3 regions of the Halomonas sp. hl-4 genome follow, and region 2 is predicted to be linked to each of the others. Evidence: predicted binding sites of a transcription regulator. Region 2 holds the regulator's gene; each other region holds the start of a gene.
The links. The regulator FliA, encoded in region 2, starts transcription of late flagellar genes. The targets are predictions, from matches to a motif close to CTAAAGTTNNNNNNNNNNCNGCCGATA.
Positions count from the first base shown of each region.

Region 1: the regulator FliA is predicted to act here: its motif matches at 1,479-1,505, upstream of fliD (flagellar filament capping protein FliD).
Region 3: the regulator FliA is predicted to act here: its motif matches at 6,526-6,552, upstream of CPH17_RS15860 (flagellin N-terminal helical domain-containing protein).

Region 1 is NZ_LT907845.1:3,361,430-3,369,405, reverse strand. Features, by position in the region: gene fliD (flagellar filament capping protein FliD) at 42-1,373, opposite strand; gene CPH17_RS15845 (UDP-glucose dehydrogenase family protein) at 1,570-2,892, opposite strand; gene CPH17_RS15840 (hypothetical protein) at 3,106-3,411, shown strand; gene CPH17_RS15835 (serine hydrolase domain-containing protein) at 3,762-4,796, shown strand; gene CPH17_RS15830 (YqhA family protein) at 4,801-5,358, opposite strand; gene CPH17_RS15825 (exopolysaccharide biosynthesis protein) at 5,386-5,979, opposite strand; gene CPH17_RS15820 (TerB family tellurite resistance protein) at 5,972-6,436, opposite strand; gene CPH17_RS15815 (nucleoid-associated protein) at 6,473-7,477, opposite strand; gene CPH17_RS15810 (ABC transporter permease) at 7,531-7,976, opposite strand, start outside.
Region 2 is NZ_LT907845.1:2,796,258-2,804,233, forward strand. Features, by position in the region: gene flhA (flagellar biosynthesis protein FlhA) at 1-1,889, shown strand, start outside; gene flhF (flagellar biosynthesis protein FlhF) at 1,931-4,099, shown strand; gene CPH17_RS13255 (hypothetical protein) at 4,096-4,653, shown strand; gene CPH17_RS13260 (flagellar protein FlhE) at 4,719-5,126, shown strand; gene CPH17_RS13265 (RNA polymerase sigma factor FliA) at 5,157-5,858, shown strand; gene CPH17_RS13270 (motility protein A) at 5,947-6,765, shown strand; gene CPH17_RS13275 (OmpA/MotB family protein) at 6,771-7,451, shown strand; gene CPH17_RS13280 (hypothetical protein) at 7,469-7,976, opposite strand, start outside.
Region 3 is NZ_LT907845.1:3,369,535-3,377,510, reverse strand. Features, by position in the region: gene CPH17_RS15870 (formyltransferase family protein) at 1-1,143, opposite strand, end outside; gene CPH17_RS15865 (CDP-glycerol glycerophosphotransferase family protein) at 1,180-5,214, opposite strand; gene CPH17_RS15860 (flagellin N-terminal helical domain-containing protein) at 5,574-6,455, opposite strand; gene fliD (flagellar filament capping protein FliD) at 6,590-7,972, opposite strand.

The DNA of each region.
Region 1 (7,976 bases), 570 kb from region 2:
GGATATTTAACTATTTATCAGCCTGATAGCTGCACCCATTATTACCCAAGCTGTTCAGTCAGGTAAGCGCTTGTCTGGTTCATGTCGCCTACCATGCTATCCAGGGCAGAGAATTCCTCACGGTAACGCTCAACCGTTGTATTGATACGCTCCTCGGTGGTTGAAAAACGCTCACCCAGCCGCTCTAGCTGGTTTTCAGAAGACGTGATAGCGCCTTCCAGCCGACCATTAGTGCCAATTTGCTGTTCAATCGCGGTGCTTACCTGGCCTGCCAAGCCGCTGTTTTCGCTATCACCGGCAAAAAAGCTGGCAAGTTCATTGGGCTGATTGGCAATCGCGCTGTCTAGTTCGTCCTCATTGATAGCAAGCGTTCCATCGAGCTCTAGCGAAATACCCGCATCAGACAGAACATTGAAACCATCACCGTCCACCACGCTGCTGAGTGCTGTACGCAGGGAGGACTCAACGGCACGGGTAGCATTATCGCCACTTAAATCAGCCGCTTCACCAGATTCAGAATCAAAGGCGGTTAGCTCGCCAATAGTGCCTTTGAGAGCATTATAATCGTCAACAAAAGCAGTAACTTGCTCACGAATCGAATCGCTATCCTGCTCAACCGTTACGGTGCTTGAAGAACCTGCTTCGGTTAGGTTCAGGGTAACTCCCTGAATTGCATCTTCTACTTGATTAGTAGGGCTCGTGATATCAATACCGTTAACGTTAAAGGCAGCATCTTCGCCTGCCTGCACAACCTGTGCATCGCTTGTTTGCGCATCGGCTGAGAGGATATCGGAAAAGTTGGTGCTTTCAATACTGGAAGCTGCACCGGTTTCGGTTGAATTCACAGCCAAGCGGTAGCCATCACCGTCGTTAACGATGGAGGCATTCAGACGGCCATCACTTTGGGTGTTTACAGCGTCGCGCATGTCTTCCAGTGAGCTACCATCTGCAATATTGATAGGGTCGATATCACCTTCGGCCAAGTTAAACGAAAGCGACTGATCACCATCGATAACCGCTTCGTCGGAAGTATCTAAACGCTCAGTAACCAAGCTGCCTGCAGAGGCAAGTTGATCGACCTGAACATTATATTGACCCGGCTGGGCATCTTCGCTACTGACCGCGCTAACACCACTGCCTTCAACATCTGTCGAGAGACTTTCAAAAGTGGCAGGGTCATTCAGCTTTTCAGCTGCACTTTGAAATTGCGAAAGGTCGCTTTTCAATTGTCCATAGGCAGAAATTTGCGCTTCTTCCGTCTCAGCTTGCTGCTGGATCGGTTCAAGCTTTGCCTGCTCTGATTCTTGTAGCTGGCCGAGTAGTCCGTTCAGGTCTAAGCCCGAACCAACACCGAGTGAAGAAATAGAAGACATAACAACATGCGCCTTGTCTGATGCATTTTACTGCGCTAACCATCCCAGTACTTCTATTACGCCTTGAAGCCTCGCGCAGCACTTACTTCTCGTATTACCTAAACCCGTCGGCTTATTTATAAGTAACTTTAACTACCATAGCCTTTTTTTCGTAACGATGTGTTTCCTCACCGTGAATGTTTGCTATTAGCAGAAGTTAACTACGCCGCCCTACCCCAACATACATCAGCCCCGCCGCCTCCGCAGCGCTGGGGGTAAACAGGTTGCGCCCGTCCACCACCAGTCTGTCACTCAACTGGTTAGCCAGCCATTCAAGGTCGACGCTGCGAAACGCTTTCCATTCGGTGCAGATCACCAGAGCGTCAGCGCCTTTCACTGCCTGAATGCGGTCGCCGGCGAGCAGTAAGTCGTCGCGCTCGCCATAAATCCGGCGGCATTCAGCCATGGCTTCGGGGTCGAAGGCTTGCACCTTGGCGCCCGCCTGCCATAGCGCCTCCATCAACGTGCGGCTGGGCGCTTCGCGCATGTCATCAGTGTTGGGCTTAAAAGCCAGCCCCCATACCGCGATGGTTTTGCCGCTTAGGTTACCCAATGCAGTTTGCAGTTTGGTGAACAGCGTTTGCTTTTGCTGCAAATTGACCGTTTCTACGGCGCTAAGTAGCGCAGGGGTATAGCCTAGCTGGCGTGCGGTGCGCTCTAGTGCCTGTACATCCTTGGGAAAGCACGAGCCGCCATAGCCGCAGCCTGGGTAAATGAAGTGGTAACCAATGCGTGGATCGCTACCAATTCCCCGGCGTACGTCTTCAATATCTACATCGAGGCGTTCGGCCAGATTGGCCATCTCGTTCATAAAGCTGATCTTGGTGGCCAGCATGGCGTTGGCAGCGTATTTGGTGAGCTCGGCGGCGCGCACGCTCATGAACATCAGCTTGTCGTGGTTGCGGTTATAGGGCGCATAGCACTCGTGCATGCGGGCTTTCACACGCTCGCTCTCGGTGCCCACAATAATCCGCGCGCCGCGGGTAAAGTCCTCGATCGCCGCGCCTTCTTTCATAAACTCGGGGTTAGAGCACACATCAAAGGGCACATCGACACCGCGGGCGGCGAGGGTGTTGCTGATTGCCGCTTGCACCTTTTCAGCGGTGCCCACCGGCACGGTTGATTTATCAATCACCAGCTTGTAATCGTTCATGTGCTGGCCAATGGTACGCGCGACATCCAACACATAACGTAGGTCGGCGCTGCCGTCTTCATCCGGCGGAGTGCCAACGGCGATAAACAACAGTTCGCCTTCCAGAACGGCTTGTTCTGCGTTGGTGGTAAAGCGTAGCCGCCCCGCCTCAATGTTATGCGCGACGAGGGTGCTCAGCCCTGGCTCAAAGATGGGCACCTCACCGGCATTAAGCTGGGCGATTCGCTCGGCATTGACGTCCATACAGGTCACTTGATGCCCTACATCGGCCAGGCAGGCGCCTGCCACCAATCCTACGTAACCGCTTCCAAAAACACTGATATGCATGCCGTGTTAACTCACTCATCTATACGGGATGACGAAGATAAAGACGAGCTTATCACGTCATCCACGTTTTGATGACGGGGCGGCCAGTGAAAAACGTAGGCTAGACGTTGGTCTAATATCGACTTTGGTTTATAATGCACTGCAACACATCGTCATTGGCAATCAGGCTTTAGATGCCAGTGCCCTGCCGAGCTAACGTATTAGGAGAAGGGAATGCACAGCGACATATCCACCGCCAGTCACGTTCAGCGCAGCTTACGCCAGTGTTTGGCCGTGGTGGCCGAATTACTTTATGACAATGGCCATGTGTTGGAGACGATTACGCTGGCCCAGCGCGGCCTCAATCGGAAGGAACTGCAGTCGCTAAGCCAAAACGCTCCCGGATGGGCCACCTGCCAGCAGGTATTGGAAACCAGCCAAGCGGCCACTCGCAATGAGCAAGGCCGCTTCGTATTAACGCCCATGGGGCGCGAGCTGATGTTTGATATGTTTGGGGAAGGCGCAGCGGACTGCGCCTAGTCGTTGTACCAAAACTGCTTGCGATGACCCATACGGTTTGAAAAATCCTGATTAACGGGATGAGCGCGATGTTAGTCAGTGTTTTTTAGCGTAGGCCGAGAATTGAAAGAATAAACAGCACGACCACTACCAGTCCTACGATGTAAATAATACTATTCATTGCGTCGCTCCTTGCGTGTTGCGCGGTTGGAATACGTATTGCGATTATCGCTTACCCCCTAAAGCCTAGCAGGCCTTTTCAAACTTTGCGTATTCAAGACGTTACTTGATTTACACGATTTACCATGACGGGGCTGGAACCCTGGGATGATGGTAGGCTCAAAGGGATTCCCATTCGCTGAGGGTTTGTCATGCGCTCGCTGTTATCCGCTGCCTGCATCAGTTTTTTAGCTGCTACGCCATTTTTCTCCCCAGTGCTTGCCCAAGAAGCCTCATCCACTGCCCCCAGCGCCGCCGCGCTACAAACCCTGAGCGAGGACGCCCGCGGCTATTCGCGTTTGCACAACATTGTGGTCGCTCATCAGGGTGAGGTGATCCACGAGCACCACCAGGGCGGGCCTGGCGTTGATGCCCTGGCAAACATCAAATCGTTATCCAAAACCGTGTTGGCGGCGTTGGTCGGTGCTGCGATTGAGGCGAATATTATCGAGTCGACCGGTCAGTCGCTGGTGTCGTTGCTTGGCGATCGCGTGCCCGAGTCAGCGGACCCGGAAGTCGCCGATATTACTGTGAGCCATCTGCTGTCGCTGCAGGCGGGGCTTGAGCGCACCTCCGGTGAGAATTACGCTTCCTGGGTGGCCAGCCCCAATTGGGTGGAGGATGCCCTGACGCGGCCGTTTGTCGACCGCCCCGGCGGGCGCATGTTGTATTCCACTGGCTCTAGCCATCTGCTTTCCGCCGCGCTGACGTATACCAGCGGCGAGTCTACCCACGCCCTGGCCCAGCGCCTGTTGGCCGAGCCACTTAACATTGCCATTCCTGGTTGGTTGCGCGACCCGCAGGGGGTTTATTTCGGTGGCAACGACATGCAGCTTTCGCCGCGGGCGCTGGTGGAAATCGGCGAGCTATATCGCAACGATGGCATGGTTTTTGATAACAACGGAGACGGCCAGCGCGTGCTGCCGGAAGGCTGGGTAGCGCAATCGTGGACGCCACGGGGCACCTCGCGCTGGACCGGCGACGGCTATGGCTACGGCTGGTTTATTACCCAGTTGGGTGGCGAAGAGGCCTACTACGGGCGCGGGTTCGGCGGCCAGGCGTTGTACGTAATCCCAGAGCGGGAGTTAACCATCGTGATTACGGCGGACCCAAGCCCGCCCTCGCCCGGCGGGCAGTTTCAGGAACGCTTGCATGACCTAGTAGAGGACCTGTTGACTGACGGCTAGCCCGCTATTCTTTTTTGTGCCCCAGGCTCATCAGATAGAGCGCGGCGGCCAGCGCCAGTATTGAAAGCGCCAGGTAAATTGCCTCTAACGGGGTAGCGAAGCGGATATCCACCACCGCGCGGAAGAATTCGATAATCACCGCCAGAATCACCACCCGAGCGATTTTATCCTTTAGCTGGTCAAGCGAGGCAACATTAAAAGGGTGATTGGGATTTCGGGCTTCCGCCTGGTCAATGCGCGACACAAACAGTCGGTAGATGCCTAGCCCAAATATCATCAGTACGATGGCAATCAAATAGATATCCACAGCAATGATGATATCGGGCACCAGGCTTTCGTGGATATCCACGCTACTGTCGACAAAATAGTAATGCAGCGTGCGTATCACGACCTTAAAGATATCAGCGGTGCCCACCACAAACAGCATCACCGCGCCCAACAGGCTCGGCACCACAGCCAGCATGACCAAAAACCGCGAGTTCCATAGGGCGGTTTCCACTCGGCGCTCCCAAGAGCTCTGTTCTTCCGGCAGCTTTGGGGGTGTCGGCGGCGTATCGGTCATAATGAGGCTCCTATGAATAATGCCGGATTAAAGTACGTTAACCAAAACGAGCGCGGCGGTTGCGCCTATGAGGGCAAATCCTAATAGCAGTACTAAGCCGTCCCGCGCTACCAACCCCAGGCCTAACAGCGCCAGCGCCAAGCCCGCGCCATTGGCTGAGAAGGGAATAAACTCCATCGGCGGCATGGCCAGAGCAATCAACAGGCACACAACCGCCGTCACCCGGATGCCAATATAGCCGGTTAGCCACGGCAGACGTACCCTTAACAGCCCGTCAATCCAACGGGCGGGCTTTTTCATCAACTTGATGCCTTTATCGAACTTCTGGCGTGAAAGGGAGCGTTTGAGCATCCAGCCGGGCAACCAGAAGGACTCCCGCCCGGCTAATAGCTGCACCGATACTAGCAGCACCAGCGCAGCCATAAGCGTCGGCATACCGGGTATATCGCCGATGATCGGGGTAAGCGTAATTAATCCAGCGACCAGCAACAGCGGCCCAAACGAACGCCGCCCTATTGCCTGAACCACATCGTCAACGCTGACTCGCTGAGCTTCCTGCTCCATACGCTCCATTGACGCAATCAGATCCATTAATGTTGAGCCTTCGTTGCGATCATCCATCTTGGTTTACACGCTCCTCGGTTAATAGTTTGGTGCGAATAAAGTCGCTGTGGCTGACATGTAATAAATCAGCCAAGCGACGAATACGGTGTTCTTCCAACGCATCCACGCTGCCGTCGGCCCAGGCTAACTGCCACATCAGCGCCACCAATTCGCAGCGCTGATCGTAGCCGTAGTGCTCTTTAATCAGGCTGACGAACTGGTAGTGATCGACCGCGTCTTCCACTTCGTCCCGCGCCAACGCCATCAGCTCGTCAACATCGGTTTCGCTCAGTTGGTAGCGCTCAAGCAGCATACTGCGCAGGACGTCAAGCTCGGCGTCGCTGGTATCGTGGTCAGCGCGGGCGATTTCAAACAGCAACGCCGCCGAAGCCAACTCCAGCGTGAGGGTTTGATTGTCGCGCTGCTCAGGTTGCGAAAGCGTGCGCTGAAAAAACTGTTGGATAGTATCCAGCATGGGGGTCTCCTCGGGCGGCAAGCCGTTGTCGCGGCCTTACTCCTGCTTGGTTAGCTGCTCTTTGAGCTGTTTGGGTACCTGCTTGATAATCAGTCGATCCTGGGCGGCATCGTATTCAATGCTTGAGCCAAGCAGGTGTGAATCAAAACTGATCGACACACCGCCCGCACGCCCGGTGAAGCGCCTAAATTGATTCAAGGTGCGCTTATCCGGTGGAATCTCCGGCGACAGGCCGTAATCAGCATTACGAATGTGCTCGTAAAAGGCCTTTGGCTGCTTTTCATCGACCAGCGCTGAGAGTTCGTCGAGCGTCATGGGTTCCCCTCGACTTAGCTGGTCGTTGGCGTAACCTACCAGGGTGTCGGTTTTTTCACGGCTGGCCTCGTCGTCGAAGTCTTCTTTTTCGACGTAGTCACTGAAGGCTTTAAGCAGCGTGCGGGTTTCGGTGGGCGCGTCAATGCCTTCTTCCATACCCAGCAGCGCCATCATCCCCTCGCCTAGCTTCTTACCGCCGCGGTCTTTCAAAAACGACACGTACTGAGCATCCGGCGAATCGCTTTGCCATTGGCTGAGGTTAATCCGCGCCGCCAGCGTCAGTTGGCGGGTATTGAGCTGGGCGGCGGGTACTGCCTGGTGCGCATCGTTAATGCCAATGCCCTCGCGCTGGTGAACAAGCCCCATAAACAGGGTTTCGGTATCGCCCTGGCGCTGATGACTGATCACCAAGTAACCACTCACTGACAGCTGCTCTTGAAGCTGGCTTGCAAGCCTTTCGGCAAGCGCGGTGGCCAACTCGTCAAAGCGCTTCTCGCCAGCTAAATAGTCGCGCAACCATACCGACAGCGGCCCGGCTTGCTCGCCCTCTTCGGCGAAGCGTCCCCAACCTTTGGGCTTGGTGTTGTAGGTGTCGTTGAGCGCGCTGACCAGGCTTTCCATCACGGGCTCGACGTTATCGGCCTCGGCAGGAGCCGCGGTCAGCGTTAGGCGCTCGCCATCAAGCGTCGGGTCCAGGCGGTGGACGATACTGTGCAGTAGCGGCATAAAGGTTTACTAGCTTCCTGAGTTGACGTTTTAAGACGCGGGTTAATTCACGATCAGGGTTTGAGACGGTAGCCGGTGCGAAAAATCCAGCCAATAGTCGCCAGGCAAGCCGCCAGGAACAGACATATCATAATAACGCTGGCCGCAAGGCTGACGTCGCTGATGCCGTAAAAGCTCCAACGAAAACCGCTGACCAGATACACCACCGGATTAAGCAGTGTGACGCCCTGCCAAAACGGTGGCAGCATATCGATGGAGTAGAAACTACCGCCTAAAAACGTCAGCGGGGTAATCACCAGTAACGGCACTAACTGCAAGCGATCAAACCCTTCCGCCCAGATACCGATAATAAAACCTAGCAGACTGAAAGTGATCGCGGTGAGCACCAGAAAGGTTAGCATCCATATCGGATGGGCGACTTCCAGCGGCACAAAAAACCCGGAGGTAGCGAGGATAATCAGTCCTAGCAAAATCGACTTGGACGCCGCCGCCCCCACAT
Region 2 (7,976 bases):
CGCAAAAGCCCCTCGACTTTGCTGCCTTTCCCGCCGTGCTGCTGTTTACCACGCTGTTACGGCTCTCGCTGAACGTAGCGTCCACCCGCGTGGTGTTGATGGAAGGGCACCAAGGCGGTGCATCCGCAGGTAAAGTCATCGAGGCGTTCGGGGCGTTTCTGGTAGGCGGTAATTTTGCGGTGGGCCTGGTGGTCTTTTTGATTCTGGTGATCATCAACTTTATGGTCATCACCAAAGGTGCCGGCCGGATTGCTGAGGTCGGCGCGCGCTTCACACTGGATGCCATGCCCGGCAAGCAGATGGCGATTGATGCCGACTTAAATGCTGGGCTGATCGGCGAGGAAGACGCCAAAAAGCGGCGTGCTGAAATCGCCCAGGAAGCCGATTTTTACGGGTCAATGGATGGCGCCAGCAAGTTCGTGCGCGGCGACGCCGTGGCGGGTCTGGTGATCATGGTGGTCAACATCATTGGCGGCCTGATGATTGGCATGCTGCAACACGATATGAGCTTCGCCGACGCTGGCCGCACCTATATGCTGCTGGCGATTGGCGATGGCTTGGTCGCGCAAATACCGGCGTTGGTGATTTCTACTGCCGCCGGTGTGACGGTATCACGGGTAAATACTGACCAGGATGTCGGCCAGCAGATGATCAGTCAGCTGTTCGTCAACCCCCAGGTAATGATCCTGGCGGCGCTGGTCATGGGCCTGTTAGGTATCGTGCCGGGCATGCCCAATATGGTCTTCTTGCTGTTTACCCTGATGCTTGCTGGGCTGGCTTGGTTCATCATGCGTCGACAAGAGCAGGCACTGGTGAAGGAGGAAATTTCCGCCGCGCCGCCACCTACTCAGGAATCGCCAGAGGCCAGTTGGGAAGATGTTCAACTGGTCGATACGCTTGGGCTGGAAGTGGGGCATCGCCTGATTCCGCTGGTCGATTCACGCCAGAAAGGCGAGCTGTTGGCTCGGATTAAAAGCGTACGTAAGAAATTTGCTCAGGAAGTCGGCTTTTTGCCGCCGGTTGTACATATTCGCGATAACCTCGAGCTGTCACCTAACGCTTACGTGCTATCGATGAAAGGCGCCGAAATTGGTCGTGCCGATGCCTATCCAGGCAAGTGGCTGGCCATTAACCCAGGCCAAGTATCAGGCGAGTTGCAAGGTACGCCGACTCACGACCCGGCCTTTGGTTTGCCTGCGGTATGGATTGATACCGGCCAGCGGGAGCATGCTCAGGTGTACGGCTATACGGTTGTCGACGCCAGCACGGTGATTGCTACGCATCTTAACCACTTATTGCACCGTCATTCGCCAGAGATGTTGGGGCGTCAGGAAGTACAAAAACTGCTGGATAAGCTGGGCGGTGAACAGAAAGCGCTGGTCGAAGAAGTAGTGCCCAAAGCGATTTCGCTGACCGTGCTGCAGCGTATCCTGCAGAACCTGTTGGACGAAGACGTCTCAATTCGCGATATGCGGACCATCCTCGATACGCTGGCGGAGTTCGCAGGCCAGCAGCAGGATGCTAATGAACTAACGGCGCTGGTCCGGGTGGCCCTGGGCCGCTCGATCACCCAGCAATGGTTTGCCGGTCAGGATACCTTGAACGTGATGGGCTTGGATGCACAGCTAGAGCAAGTGCTGGTGCAGGCCATGAACGGCAACGGGGCCATGGAGCCAGGGCTTGCCGAAACGTTGATGACCCAGGCCCAGCAGGCGTTGGAGCGCCACGAAAGCAGCGGCGAGCCGCCGGTACTGGTGGTTCAGCATTCCCTGCGCGCGGTGCTATCGCGGTTTTTGCGCCGTCGCTTGCGCCATATGGCGGTCCTATCACAAGCTGAAATACCTGACGATCGCACCCTGCGGGTGACCACTGTGGTAGGGGGGCGCTAATGCCCGCGCTGCTATTTTTCCTCACGGCTCAGGGGTAATACATGAGTGTTAGACGTTTCGTGGGCGCTAATAGTCGCGATGTAATGCGCCAAGTGCGAGAAGCACTGGGTGACGACGCGCTGATTGTCGCTAACCGCCGCACTGAAGGCGGCGTCGAAATTCTCGCCATGGCGGATGAAGCCGTTGATCATTTCGAACCCTCACCGCCACCGCCTAGCGAGCCGACAGCCACGCCCAAGGACCCGCTCGAAGCGATGAGCGAGCGCTTACTACGCGAGATGCAGGATATGCGCTCGCTGCTCGCCTCCCAGCAAACCGACCACCGCGCGTCGCCCGCCTCAACCGCCAGCGGGGCCGAGCGCTGGCGCCAGCTACTTTGTGGCGTAGGATTTAGTACCGAGTTAGCTGACGACCTTTTGGTAGATTTGCCTACCAGCTTGGCGACGCCAACCGCCGATAGCGAGCAGGGGTTGGCATGGCTTCGCGAGCGACTCATGGCGCGCCTAACCGTTCTCCAGGATGAGCCTGAATTCTTTGATCAAACAGGCATTGTGGCGCTGGTGGGTCCCACCGGGGTGGGTAAGACGACCACCACCGCCAAGCTGGCGGCCCGATTTGTGATGCGCCACGGTACTCGCCCGGTCGCCTTGGTAACCACCGACAGCTTCCGTATCGGCGCCCATGAGCAACTGCGCATCTACGCGCGCTTGCTTGATATCCCCATGTACGCGCTGGATGCGGAACAACCCATCGACGACCTGTTGGGTCGCCTGCAGGGAAAGCAGTGGGTGATTATCGATACCGTGGGAATGAGCCAGCGCGACCAGCGGGTGATCGAACAGATCGCCCACCTGCAGGGCGGTCGTTCCAACGTCAGGTTGGTGCTACTGCTTAATGCCGCCAGTCAGCCGGAAACCCTCGAAGAGGTGGTGCTGCGCTATCGTCAAGCCGCCCGAGCGGCGGGTGCTGAGCTGGATGATTGCATCATCACCAAGCAGGATGAAGCGGGGCGGTTGGCGCCCATCCTGGATATTGTCATGCGCCATGGCATGCGTGTGCTGTTTGGCTCCTATGGCCAGCAGGTACCCGAAGATATGGCGGTGGCTGATCCTGCTGCACTAGTCGACCAGGCGTTGAACACAGCCGCCGCGCAGGTAGGCAGCGCTCCCATGACTACCTCGCCGATTAGCATGCCGCGCTGGTCGCGGGATGTGCTGGGCCAGGGCCGCCGTCTGTCGTCACTGTTTGCCCAGTTGCGCGAGCGGCTGGCGGGCTTTGACCGGCTGGAAGGCGTCTGGGACATCGCCAACTTGCCCAGCGTGTTGCAGGATCAGCGACTGGACGAGCTTCTGGAGGGGTACCCGCCGCCCCAGCGCATGCTGGGCATGACGTGGTCGCCACGCCGCAATGAACGTGGCTGTGATTGGGCAATGCCCGATATAGGGCTCGATGCAGATGGCGCCTGGATGGCGCTGCCCTGGCTACAGCACCGTCAGCCAGCCGGTTGGCAGCCGCGCATGGCAAACTTTAGTGAGCGCGATGGTGTCGCGGTCCATTTATTACCTGCCTTACCCGACAGCGAGGCATTGTCCTGGCTGGAGCGCCAATACTTGACCTGGGTCAGCTTGGCCCCGCCAGCCCTCAGGGTACACTTGCACGGCGAACGCTATGCGCTACGCCAATTGTTTGTGGAAAGCACGCTCAACCACCGCGTTAACGTGCGTTTCCGTGGCCAGCCGATGGCCCTGTGGACGGCCTATGCCGAAGTCAGCGATCAAGACGGACGGGAGTTGCTGGCGTGGTACGGCGAAGTGCGCGATCCGGAAAGTGCTAAGGTAGTCACGCGGCGTTATTGGCTTACACCTGCGCGGTTGGGCAATGAGGTGCTGAGCCTGTTGGTGACCCAACTGCAAAGCGAAGGGCTTTCAGCAATGACCCGTCGTGCCTGGCAACAGTTAAAAGATGCCGACAGTGGTGAGGTAAGCCCAGAGGTGCGATTGCTGATGGCCAGTGGTATCGCCGCCGTGGCGGGGCATCTCGACTGCGCTGACGATGAGGCCGCCAGTGCATTGCATAGTGACGTGTTGAACTTGTTGGGCAGCCGTCGGCGGCGGCGCGATACAGCGCTGCTCGATGCTCTGGTGTATGCCTTTATGGCCCGTGATGCGATCCGCCAGCTGGGTGGCGTTCACCGTGAGGGCTTGGTATGAGCGCTCATGACCAAGCCGCCGGGCTACGCAAGTGGGCCGACCTGCAGCGTCAGCAGCGGGGCGATGAAGCGCCCCCTGAGGCAACGGAATCGCCCCGGCCGATGGCCTACCGGTCGCCTGTTGTACCCAGCGCAGCGGCCATGATGCCGCCCGTCGGGCCACCTGTACCGAAAACGCCGTTAATGGTGATTGGGTTGCCCAACGCTGGGCCGGTTCAAGTACGTAAGGTTAGCGCGCGGCTAGGCCAGTGGGCTGCATTGGGACGCGCCTGGGCCAAGGACCCAGCCGACTGGGATATTCGTATTGTGATGCCGGATGCGCCCGAACTGGCACGACTTAGCCAGGATCATCGTCGCTGGGCACTATGGATACACAGCGATGCCGATGCGTTTGGGCGCATGTACCATGTATTGAAACAGCTAAGCCAGCATAACGGCCCGCAGCGTCTACTGGCGTTGCACGAGCCTAATTTGCCCAGGCAAGGTCTGTTGGAAAACCTACAGCAGGCGGCCAAGAACTATTTAGGCATCGAGCTGCTATTGTTGGCCCGCTGAGCGCGGCGAACGCCTGTAAAGCGCCTAATAAACGGGGCTAATTCGCTCATGAAAAGGAACCAAGCATGCTAGGCTATTGGCGTTATGTAATTAGCATTTTGGTACTAGCAGTGGGGACTGGCTCGTTAGCTCAGGCGGCGTCCAGCAGTTGGGTCACGCAAGTGCCGGGGCTTACGGTGGCCATGAGCGACCGCGCCAGCCGCAGTGATACGGCGCGTCCCCCAGCGGGTGTCGCCGCACCGACGGCGGTCATTGAGCGCGTCCAATGGCAATACCAGCATCCCCCCGGGGCAGCGCTTCAGTCCTGGCTATGTCATCCTGAGCGTTGTGTTCCTTTATCAGGGATGCGTGGGGAGACCCGTGCTTTATCAGGGCTAGGTGCGACAACGCCGCTGCATTTTCAGTTTGCGCTACGGCCAGGGCAGCGGCCCGTCAGCATTAAAGGGTTGCAGATGATTATAAATTATCAGTGAGTCAAGGTGGTTTAGCCGCGAGGCAAGAGGATGTATACAGCACAAGGCAGGATCGAACAAAGTGAGCTGATGACGGAGTACATGCCACTGGTAAGACGTCAGGCCTTGACGCTTCAAGTCAGGTTGCCAGCCAGCATTGAGCTGGACGACTTAATCCAGGCGGGCATGATGGGTCTATTAGAGGCCCTAGGACGCTTCGATGCCACTCAGGGCGCTACCTTTGCGACGTTTGCTAGTCAGCGCATTCGCGGCGCCATGGTGGACGAGTTGCGCACCCGCGATTGGTTGCCCCGCAGCGTCCGGCGCTCTGCCCGGGCCGTGGATGAGGCTGTCAGGCGATTGGAGCAATCGCTGGGGCGCGCCCCTGAAGAAGCAGAAATTGCGGCCTCGTTGGATATGCCGCTCGGCGATTATCAGCAACTGCTGCATGACACTAATAGTGGGCAGTTGCTGCCCTTCGAAGAGTTGGTGGCCGATGGCAGTGAGCCGTATAGCCGTGAGGCGAGTAGTTCGCCGTTCGATCATTTGCTAGATGGCCAACAGCGGGAAACGCTAGTGGCCGCCATTGAGGCATTGCCCGAGCGTGAAAAGCTGCTTATGGCGCTGTATTACCAAGAAGAATTGAATTTAAAAGAAGTAGGTGCTGTGTTGGGCGTTACTGAATCACGCGTTTCCCAACTGCATAGCCAAGCGGTGAGTCGCCTGCGCGCAAAGTTAAACGATTCGGCGTAGTCGTGACGGCAAAAACGGCGGGGAACGCGCTGCTGTTTCAACACCCCGCGCTAACGCGTCCCGTATTTAATGCTTTAAGGAGCACGACATGAATCCATCGACGCTGATCGGTATATGTGCCAGCATCCTGCTGTTGGTAAGCGTCTTGTTTTTTACTGCTGAATCGCCGGAAAGCTTCTTCAATTTACCGGGGCTCGCTATCGTGGTCACCGGTACGCTTGCCGCCACCTTTATCAGCTATCCACTTAAAGAAGTGCTCCGTGTGGTGCGTTTGGTCGGGCTTGTCTTTCGCCGCGAAAATACCTATGTGCGTGACGATATCAACGAACTGGTTTCCATGTCGCGGCTATGGTTTAAGGGCGATGTTCGCGCCGTTGAGAGAGAGCTTGAACATACCCGCAACCCGTTTTTACGTACCGGTATCCAACTGGTTATCGCCAACACCAAAGAAGACGAAATCTTCGATATGCTGCGCTGGCGTATTGCGCGGCTAAAAGCGCGCGAGCATGCGGAAGCGCAAATTTTCCGAACCATGGCCACTTATGCACCGGCGTTTGGCATGATTGGCACGCTGGTAGGCCTGGTCAATATGCTGGAAGTCATGGATTCCGGCAATCTTGACGTCATTGGCCCGCGTATGGCGGTGGCATTGCTGACGACCTTCTATGGTATTTTGCTGGCCAATCTGGTGTTCAAGCCTGTCGCGGTAAAGTTGGAGCGGCGCACCGAAGAACGGCTGATTACCATGAATATGGTATTGGAAGGGATTTCACTGATTACCAAGCGCCGGTTGCCTTCCTTTATCGAAGAAACGCTCAATTCGTTCATCGCTAATTACCATGACGAAATCCGTGAACCTGACGTTAAGAAGCCGCGCACCCGCACAAGTGCTGCTGCCAAAGGGTAGCGGCCATGTTAGACAGGGATACGCGACAGACCTTAGAGGCGCCGCTGCTAACGGGTGGAGAGGATGATGGTTGGCTAACCAGCTACCTGGACGTGCTGACGTTATTGCTTACCCTGTTCGTATTGCTGCTTTCTTTGGCCCCGCCCGGCGGTAACGACGAGGGTGCCGCCGGCAGTGTCGCCGAGGTGTCTCCCGGCGCTATCGAAGACCTGCCCCTGGCCACCTTGGCCGCCGGTATCCAGCCGCGGCATAGTGGCGTGCAACCTCGCTTCGACGGCATTCGTATCCCCGGGGTGGACGTATCCCAAGGCCAGGAAGGCGTGACGCTGCGCATCAACGATAGGCTGTTATTCGATAGCGGGCGGGCGCAGCTTACCGGTCAGGGCCGCGATCTCATTGCCAGCCTAGTGGATGTATTGAATGCCTTTGAAGGGCAGGTATCCGTCGAAGGACATACCGACAATGTGCCCATTGCGACCTCGCGCTTCCCATCCAATTGGGAGCTCTCATCAGCTCGTTCCATCGCGGTGGTTCGCCATTTAGAAAGCCAAGGGCTCAATGTTGATCGCATGCGCGCCGTTGGCTATGCCGATACCCAGCCGATAGAAAACAACGCCACGTCGCAGGGACGAGCCGCTAATCGACGGGTTGAACTTGTGCTTAGGCAACCGTCAGCGCGCGAGTAAATAACCTCTTACAACCCTTACGAAGCCTGCTGACACAGGGCCTGCATGCGCGCCAGCGCTTTCCCTGCGCCCTCCAGGCTAAACGTCATATACCAAGGCTCTTCATCGCCTTGATCAAAGCCCAGGAATATCCGCTCACCGTCGCTCATGTCGGCGATTAAAGCGTCGATATCGTTTAAATAAAAGTGGGCATAAAAGCCGTTATCGGCGCGCTCGGTAATAAATTCGGCAACGCTGTTGAGTCGTTCGCGCTCATCGACGCGTAATCGCGCGGGTACCAGATCGACCGCCCGGCTTTCTCCTTGGGCGGCGTCCAGCTCAACGCGCATTTCCAGCCACGGCAAATCGCATACGCCTTGGGTGGCGTTGACGCTCAAGGTGGCATCCGAGTAGCTATGGGTCTCCACCGCACGAAAATGCCGCTCTTCACCGAGGGTCAATGACATTGACTGCCAGTGACCGTGGGCTTGATCGTCTTCGACGTTAAACGATACGGCATAAGCCGATGGCAGCGATAAGACCAAC
Region 3 (7,976 bases), 570 kb from region 2:
TCCTGTATCGATATCTGGGGACAATAGAATAGCAGAGACCCCCGCATTCCCTGTCATCAGGAAGCTGTAATAAGCGGTCGTGCTACCTCGAAATTTCGGCAACTCTCCTGCATGCATATGAAGAAAGGGACCAGCAGCACCTAAAACATCTTCATGAACAATCTCTCCGCCAAAGCCAGAAAAGATCACAAGCTCAGGGTTAAGAGTATGCAGATTTTCAATAACTACTGGATTATTGACACTTCCTGTATCTAACACTTTCACGCAGTGCGTAAGTGCCTGACAAGTATCGTCCAATGGAATACGCAAATCAGGAATGAAGGCACCTCCAAAACTGCCCGCAGTAGGCGGGTTGAGTAGCTGATCAGATTGTCCCCATTGCTTGCGTGTAGAAGAGGTAAGCAATAAAATATTTTCTACATGAAACCCGTAAGCGAGCAATGCTTGGGTATAGGCGCGCGAGCGTATTGTATCCGCCACCAATAAGGTGACATTGCTCAGTGGTTTAGAAGAACGATCGCCGATTTGGGTAGAAGGCATGACGAAGGCTTGCCGAGAGTTAACCTCCAACCTGCTTCGCAAGCGAAGTACAAATTCTTGTTCTTTCGTCGCAACTCGAGCCACTCTTTGCTTTTGTTCAGCCGTTAAATTTTCTGTCACCGAATACAGAGTATCCAGGCATTTAATAAGAGCATTAAGCGCCGGGACTTTGTTCTTTTCACTGTAGGCAAGGACCAGTATTTCCGCAAAACGAACGTAAAGAGAAAGATTTCTAAATGTACCTAGTGGCTTGGTGCGTTTCCCGCTAAGGGCATAACGCACGTGCAAGCGCTTGGATACTTCAAAGCGCTTTATAATCCAATTGAGCCAATGTTGAAAATTATACGTTTGAGGCTCATCGCTTTCTGTTAGCTGATAGAACAGCGCTTCCAGAAGATGTGCTGTATGGACGTCACTCCCGCTGGGGTACGATGAATCAACAGGCATAGGAACCTCTTCGAGAGGTATAGTATCTTTTAAAAGCGCTTTGCGTGCCTCTATCCAGGCTTCCAAAAAACGCTCTCCATGATAAGGAGAGTAAGCATAATCGTGACGGTTTTTTAAATTATCGCCATTGCTGTAAGGATACAACATTTCCCTCATTAAACACTCCTCATAATGAACGCAAAAGACAATATCTTATAATACTTTGTTTATCCAAACATCCTGAACAAGATCCCACACTCTCTTAGAAGAACTACTATCTTTATGCATATGGGATTCATTCAGTGCAAAAGCTCTCGCATTTTTATAGTAACTACTATCATTTATGCTTTCTAGAATTCCTTTCTCTAGCTTCATTTGGTCATTACAAGTTGGGCCGCATTTGAAGCTTTCAAAGAAAGATACGATTCCGCGGCTTTCCGCATATTCTTTTTCGTCTGGTGTAATGAAAATAACAGGCCTATCTAACAATATATAATCAATAAATATTGAAGAATAGTCTGTCATCAACAAGTCAAAAGCATTCATGACCTCATAAAGATCAATCATACACTCATTCAAACGGCTACTTAAAAGCAAGCTAATGTTTTTATGCGGCTTTATTTTTTTTATAGCAATCGGCTCTTCAGCAGGATGCAGCTTAACTACAAAATGGATATTATTTTCTTCTAAAAAAAGATTAAAACTATCTTGGTTAAAGAAATCAAAACCAAAAACATTATCCCATTTTTTGCTCCCATCAATACGATTAGGCCAAAGCACACTTTCTCTAAACGTAGGAGCATAAAGAACAATATTTTTATTTTTAAATTCATGGCCTAACACTTTTCCAAGGTTCTTTCTGCCATTGCTATGTAGCAGAAAATCATTCCTAGGATAGCCAGTTATGCATAATTTATTGTCACCGAGATCGAAAGACTCTTTTTTAGTCAATAAGTCAAGTTTGGATATAGCGCACATATAGTCCACATTTCCCCATTGGCGCTTAACTTGTTCTTTATCAATAACGCCTTCAGTCATTAGGCCTAGGTTCTTCATAGGAAAACCATGCCAAAGATCAATAAAAGTTTTTCCACTCAACCTATCTTTTTTGCTAACTATAGGACCATGAGTTGTAAGTAAAAAATCACTTTTCAAAATAACACTTTCATTTATTTCATTCTGATGGTAAATATTCACATTTTTAGCATTGTATGGAAAAAAATCTTTTGCTCTTTTATACAAAGCTACAGCGTTAGAGCCTGAAAAATCTCTATACACTAAGCTTACAACAGGATGCCTGCGTGCTTTATTTTTTCTTAACCCTACCCCCCCCCAAGGCTTCCCGTAAATGTCAACAATCTTTTTTATATTCCTATCGTTACCACCACGATGTATATTTTCCTGCCAAAGTGACTCATTATTTTTAGCAGGCCATTCAACAATATTAAACTTATAACTAGAGCATTTAAACTTACCCCCATTAAGCGATACCATCCAATATAGCCAAACATCATCTGCAGTCGAGCAAATCTCCATAAACCGTTTTTGATTAGTAATATCTTGATGAAAAATGCGTGGGGGATATAACACACCTGCCCCACTAGTTGGAAAAATCAAACCATCTGAAAGCTCATCAGGCCCAACTTCCCATTTCCATTGGCGATATGGTTTTGGATTACCTTTATTATCAAGGCGAATTTTATGGGCACGGTGTGCAACAACTGTTTTATAACTACCATTCCAGCTATTCAACAACCCTTTAAGCCAGCTGGGCTCATAGTAGAGATCGTCATCAGCAGTAACAATAAAACTGCCAGGGTACTCGCGTAGCGTAGGGATTATTTTTTTGTAAGAGTGAATATTTTCACAGAAGCGAATACTTAAACCATACTCCTCTAACTGCCATACAGCTAGAGGAATCTCAGATTTTTCTTCTTCGGCAATCCATAAAATCAGAGCATCCGGTTTTATTTCCTGCAACAACAAGCTACGCAGAGTTAGATGAAGATTTTCAAAACGTGGTGTATAAGAGGTCAGAGATACGACTAAGTGGCCTGGTAGAGAATGGTTTGCTTTAACTCGTGAAAGTGGCGATTTAGATACCAATTCTTTTAAATCTTCAACGGTTGATACAGGCGAAAACCCCTTCTCTGGCAGCTTAGGCAAAATCGACTGCCCTTCCAGAAACTCCAGCGCTTTCTCCTGACTAACATCTGCTATTAGGTCAAAAGCGACATCATGCGCTGCAAAGATGGCACTCAGTATAAATGCCAGCTTGGTCTTGCTTTCATCGCTTATAATCGCCATGCGCTCGTGGGAGGGAAGGAACAGCACATCAGCGCTTTCCTGCTCTGTGGCGCAAGGAACACGGGCGCTCAGCTCATCCGGCAAATGACTGTGGTGCTGAATGTTATGGAAACGATAGAATCGAAAGCCATTGCGACTGGCCCAATGCTGCAGCTCCGCAAAGCTGGGTTGGTGCTCATGGGTAAGCTGAAAGGCGACACGTACCTGAATCAGCAGCGTATCTGTGAGTGATTTTTTTCCATGCTCCAGCACCGCTATGGCATCGCTCAGTTCATCGAGAATCAACCAGTCGAGGCTCCCCAATCCTTCAATACTATCCAAGGCCACGGTATTAATAGGCAGTTCCGCCAGTGGCTTGGCGGCCAATTGATGGCGTTTGGGAAGTTTGTCAGCCGGTAACGGTGCGAGAACACTGGTCATTTCCGGGGCGACGCAGGCGTGAAGCGTTGCCGCTTGCCCATCGCCTAGCAAGGCGTGCTGAAACAGTTGTATGTATTCGCTGCCCTCGTACTGTTTGGTATCCTTTATTTCGCTCGCGGGGTCGAAGGCAACAATGCCGAATGCGTGGGTTGCCGCCATCTGGTCGGCTAGGCCACTTTTGATCAGGCTGGCGCGGTTGTCGAGCACCATGACTTTGCCCTTGACTTGCCAAGTAAAATCATCAGTAAGCGACAGACGATTGGCCTTGGGCTCGCCGTTCTGTGTGGTCCCAGCATTGGCACTAACCAACTGCTGAAGAGACTTATCGACTTTAAACTCTGGCTTGGTCGCGCGGCTTGCTAGGCGTTGGCGGTGGCGTTTTTTTTGACTGATTGAAAAATCTTTGTTACCGGCGCGTTGCCGCACCAACGGTGTTAGTGCGGTGAGCAACCGATCAGTCGCACGATCAAGGTGGTGCTTGTCTTCGCCTACCTGCCAGGCACGAGCCACATAATCCCGATAGAGAGCTTCGTCATCATAAAAGTTGATGACGGAATCAAAGAGTGGCTGAAGCTCCTCGTCGCTAAGCAGGTGTTGATAAGGTTCTTCGTAGCAGGCGTCGGGGAAGTCAAAGGTCATACCGGCGTCGCCAATCATTTCCGGCATGCCACCACGGTTGGTAATCAGTGCCGGAATACCGTTGAGCATGGCCTCTGCTAGCACTCGCCCGGAGCTTTCCCACCATAAGCTAGGGGCCACCAGCACACGGGCACGGCTGTATGGGCCGCGCATATCACTGGTATTGGCCGTCACGGTCACATTGTTTAACGCGCTTCGCTGGCTACCCATACGTCGAGTGGTGTCCCGCAGTACTGCTGGCCAATCAGCCCGGGCTTCGACCACTTCTAGTTCAATATCAGGTCTTTCCCGCTCAAATTTTTCCGCCAGTTGGACAAATACGCTGGCACCTTTTTGCCAACTGGGGTTAACAAACAAGAGACGCTTGCGTTCATGGTGATCCGCGATAAAATTAGCCGGGTCAATGAACTTGCCTACAGGCTTCGCGGTATAGCCCACCGTTTTACGATACATGGACGCCGTGGCCTGACTGTCGGTGAGAATCAAATCCACATCGCGGCACCAGCGCGAGGCTTTATAGTTTCCATTTGCTAGATAGGAAGCGACAGGAATACCACGATTGCGCGCCTCATCGGCAATCAATAAATCTAGAGTCTGACCACCGTAAAACCAAACTATATCTGGCTTAAAGGAATCTAACAGGTAAAGGTACTGCCCATACCAAAGCCCTTCTTCATGTGTCGTAAAATGATTACGATTGTGGCTATAACTCACCACCAACTGATGCGTTAACGTTCCATCTTCTGCTTCAATCAATTGATGGAGGTAATCGTTTAGATTTGAAAACTGCTCTTTGAGTCGCCCCATACCTTTGGCATTATCGAATACCGTCGCCCCTAGCACCTGAACCTCATAGCCATGAGCCACGAGCTGTAGCAACATTTGCCGCACGGTCATGCTGGCACCGCTAGAGGTATCCAATAAGCAGAAAGGATTTGCCCAGAGTATGCGGGGCTTGCGTTTTTGAGTAGCGGAGGTAGATGAGGTTTTAACCATGAAGCGGCTCACAAAAAATGGACGGCAATATACCTAGCATACTGCGTTAGTGCGATAAGCAAAGGCACGAATGCGCTAGTATTTGAGTAGGTGTTCTCACAATTGGAATCAATCAGAGACTGGTGTGAGCTTGAATGTATGGTTATGCCTTTTTTTGGCAACAAACTCAACGACAAGCTTAACCACAAAAAACGGGGCCTTGGGCCCCGTCGTTACTCTCGTTCGAAACTTTTTCGGCTAAGTTATTAGCCCAGCAGAGACAGCACAGACTGAGGCGTCTGGTTGGCCTGCGCCAGCATAGAGGTACCGGCCTGCTGGAGAATGTTTGAGCGCGTCATGTTAGACACCTCCTCTGCGTAATCGGCATCTTCGATGCGCGAACGAGCTTCAGATAGGTTGGTGGACGTCGTTGCTAGATTATCAATTACTGAATCAAAGCGGTTGAGAGTAGCACCCAACTCCGCACGGTTGGTGTCCAGGGTTTCCGTAGCAGCATCGACGGAATCAATTATATTCTGGAAATCATCGTGCGTAACTGCACCAGAATCTCCAGACCCTGAGATTATAGAAGTATCGCCATCGGCAATAAGGGCGCCACTAGAGCCCGATTGCAGACCAAGATCGCCGCCGGTAGTAGCATCGACTGTGTTTACCGAAATAACATCTTCATCAGCAGTGTTAGAACCAACCTGAATGCTAAGGCTACCACTACTATTCAGCAAATCAGTGCCGTTAAAGTTGTTGCTTTCAGCAACACGGTCAATCTCGGCCAGGCGCTCATTGATTTCAGTCTCAATGGCTGCGCGGTCTTCTGCGGTATTGGTATCGTTGGCACCTTGCACCGCCAGCTCACGAATACGCCCCATATTATCGTTGATTTGATCAAGACCGCCTTCCATGGTCTGCACCATTGAGATGCCATCGCTAGCATTACGGCTAGCCTGGTCCATGCCTTTGATCTGCGCGCTCATTTTGTTGGCGATAGCTTGACCAGCGGCGTCGTCAGAGGCGCTGTTGATGCGCAGGCCAGAAGACAGGCGCTCTTGAGATTTGGCCAGCATAGACTGCGAGTTGGACAAGTTATTCTGGCCGATCAGGGCAGTAATATTAGTGTTGATTACAGACATGTGAATGCTCCTCGAAATTTAACTGGCCTTATGGCCTGCTTAGCGGCGCTTGCATCGCCGTTATTATAATTAACGGCAGTTCAGCCAGTTTCTTTAGAAAAAATAATTTTTTTATGTAAATTAATGTAACTCGCTTAGTTGCTATTCTGCATACCACTCATCATGCTGAACTGCTGAGATAAATAGCTGCTCATGGAGTTCATTTGGGCGATCATGCCATCCAACTGCCCAAACTGCTTGCGGTAGCGCTCTACGCTTCGCTCGATACTGTTTTCCATACGCAGTTTGCGTTCATCCAGGCTTTCAATTCGGAGCTCAGCACTACTCAACGAGCTTTGAATAATGCCCTCATCCGCCGTGATGGTTTCAAGCGTTGAATTTAATCGCCCTGCAAAGCCACCTTCCTCCGTATCACCCGCAAAAAAGGCGGCTAGCCCCTCAGGGTTACTGGCTACAGCGTCATCTAGCTTGGTTTCATCAACACTTAACCGCCCACGCTCATCAATGGCAATGCCCAGTTGAGAAAGGCGTGATATATCGCTGGTACCAAAATTCTCAGTGATATCCCGGCGTAGGCGCTCTTCAATCGTACGAACGGTGCGGTCGCCCACTAGCTCGCCCGAAGTTTCGCCTTCACCGTTGTAGGCGGTCATTCGGCCAACCGTGGACTTCATTTCATTGTAGTTACTGACAAACTCATCAATGGCTTCTCTCAGCGCTTCTTCATCACGCTCAATCATCAGCGATACGGGGTTATCAGAGACAGCTGTGAGGTCAAGTGTTACCCCTTGAATAGCTTCTTCAACCTGATTGGTTTTACTGGTGATCGCAATACCATTTACATCCAACTCAGCATCTTGCCCCGCACGAAGCGTGGCATCATCCATATTGAGTTGATCCAACCCCTCAAAGCCAATGATAGAGGCTTCTTCCCCAGTATCTTTTGTGCTGAGCGCCAAGCGATAGCCCGACCCATCGTTAACGATGGAGGCGGTGACACCAGCTTCTGCATCTTGGTTAATTTGGTCTCTCACATCTTCGAGCGTGCTGCCTGCGGCAACCTCAAGGGTACGAGTGCTTAGTGGCTCGGCATTTACGTCTAACTCGCCGCCGGTATACGTTGCCCCGAAGTTCAGGGTCAAGGTGGTATCAGCGGTTGCCACCACGGTACCTTGCGCCACGCTACCTGAAGCAACGCTGCCTGCACTGGCAAGCTGGGTTACGTTAATATTATAGCGGCCTGCATTAGCGGTTTCGCTTGCGGTCGCTATCACGCCGTCTCCATTGACAGTGGCTTTTTGCTGCTTAAAAGAAGCAATATCGTTCAGCGTGGCGACAGCGTCTTGCACTCGGCCCATTGCGGACTGAAGGCGTCCATAGGCAGAAATCTTGCTTTGCTCATTGTTTTGGCGCTCGATTATCGGTGTAAGCTTTTGTCGCTCCGCCGACTGGAGCTGATCCAACAAGCCGTTGAGATCAAGGCCAGAACCAACGCCGAGTGAGGTAATGGTTGCCATGTTG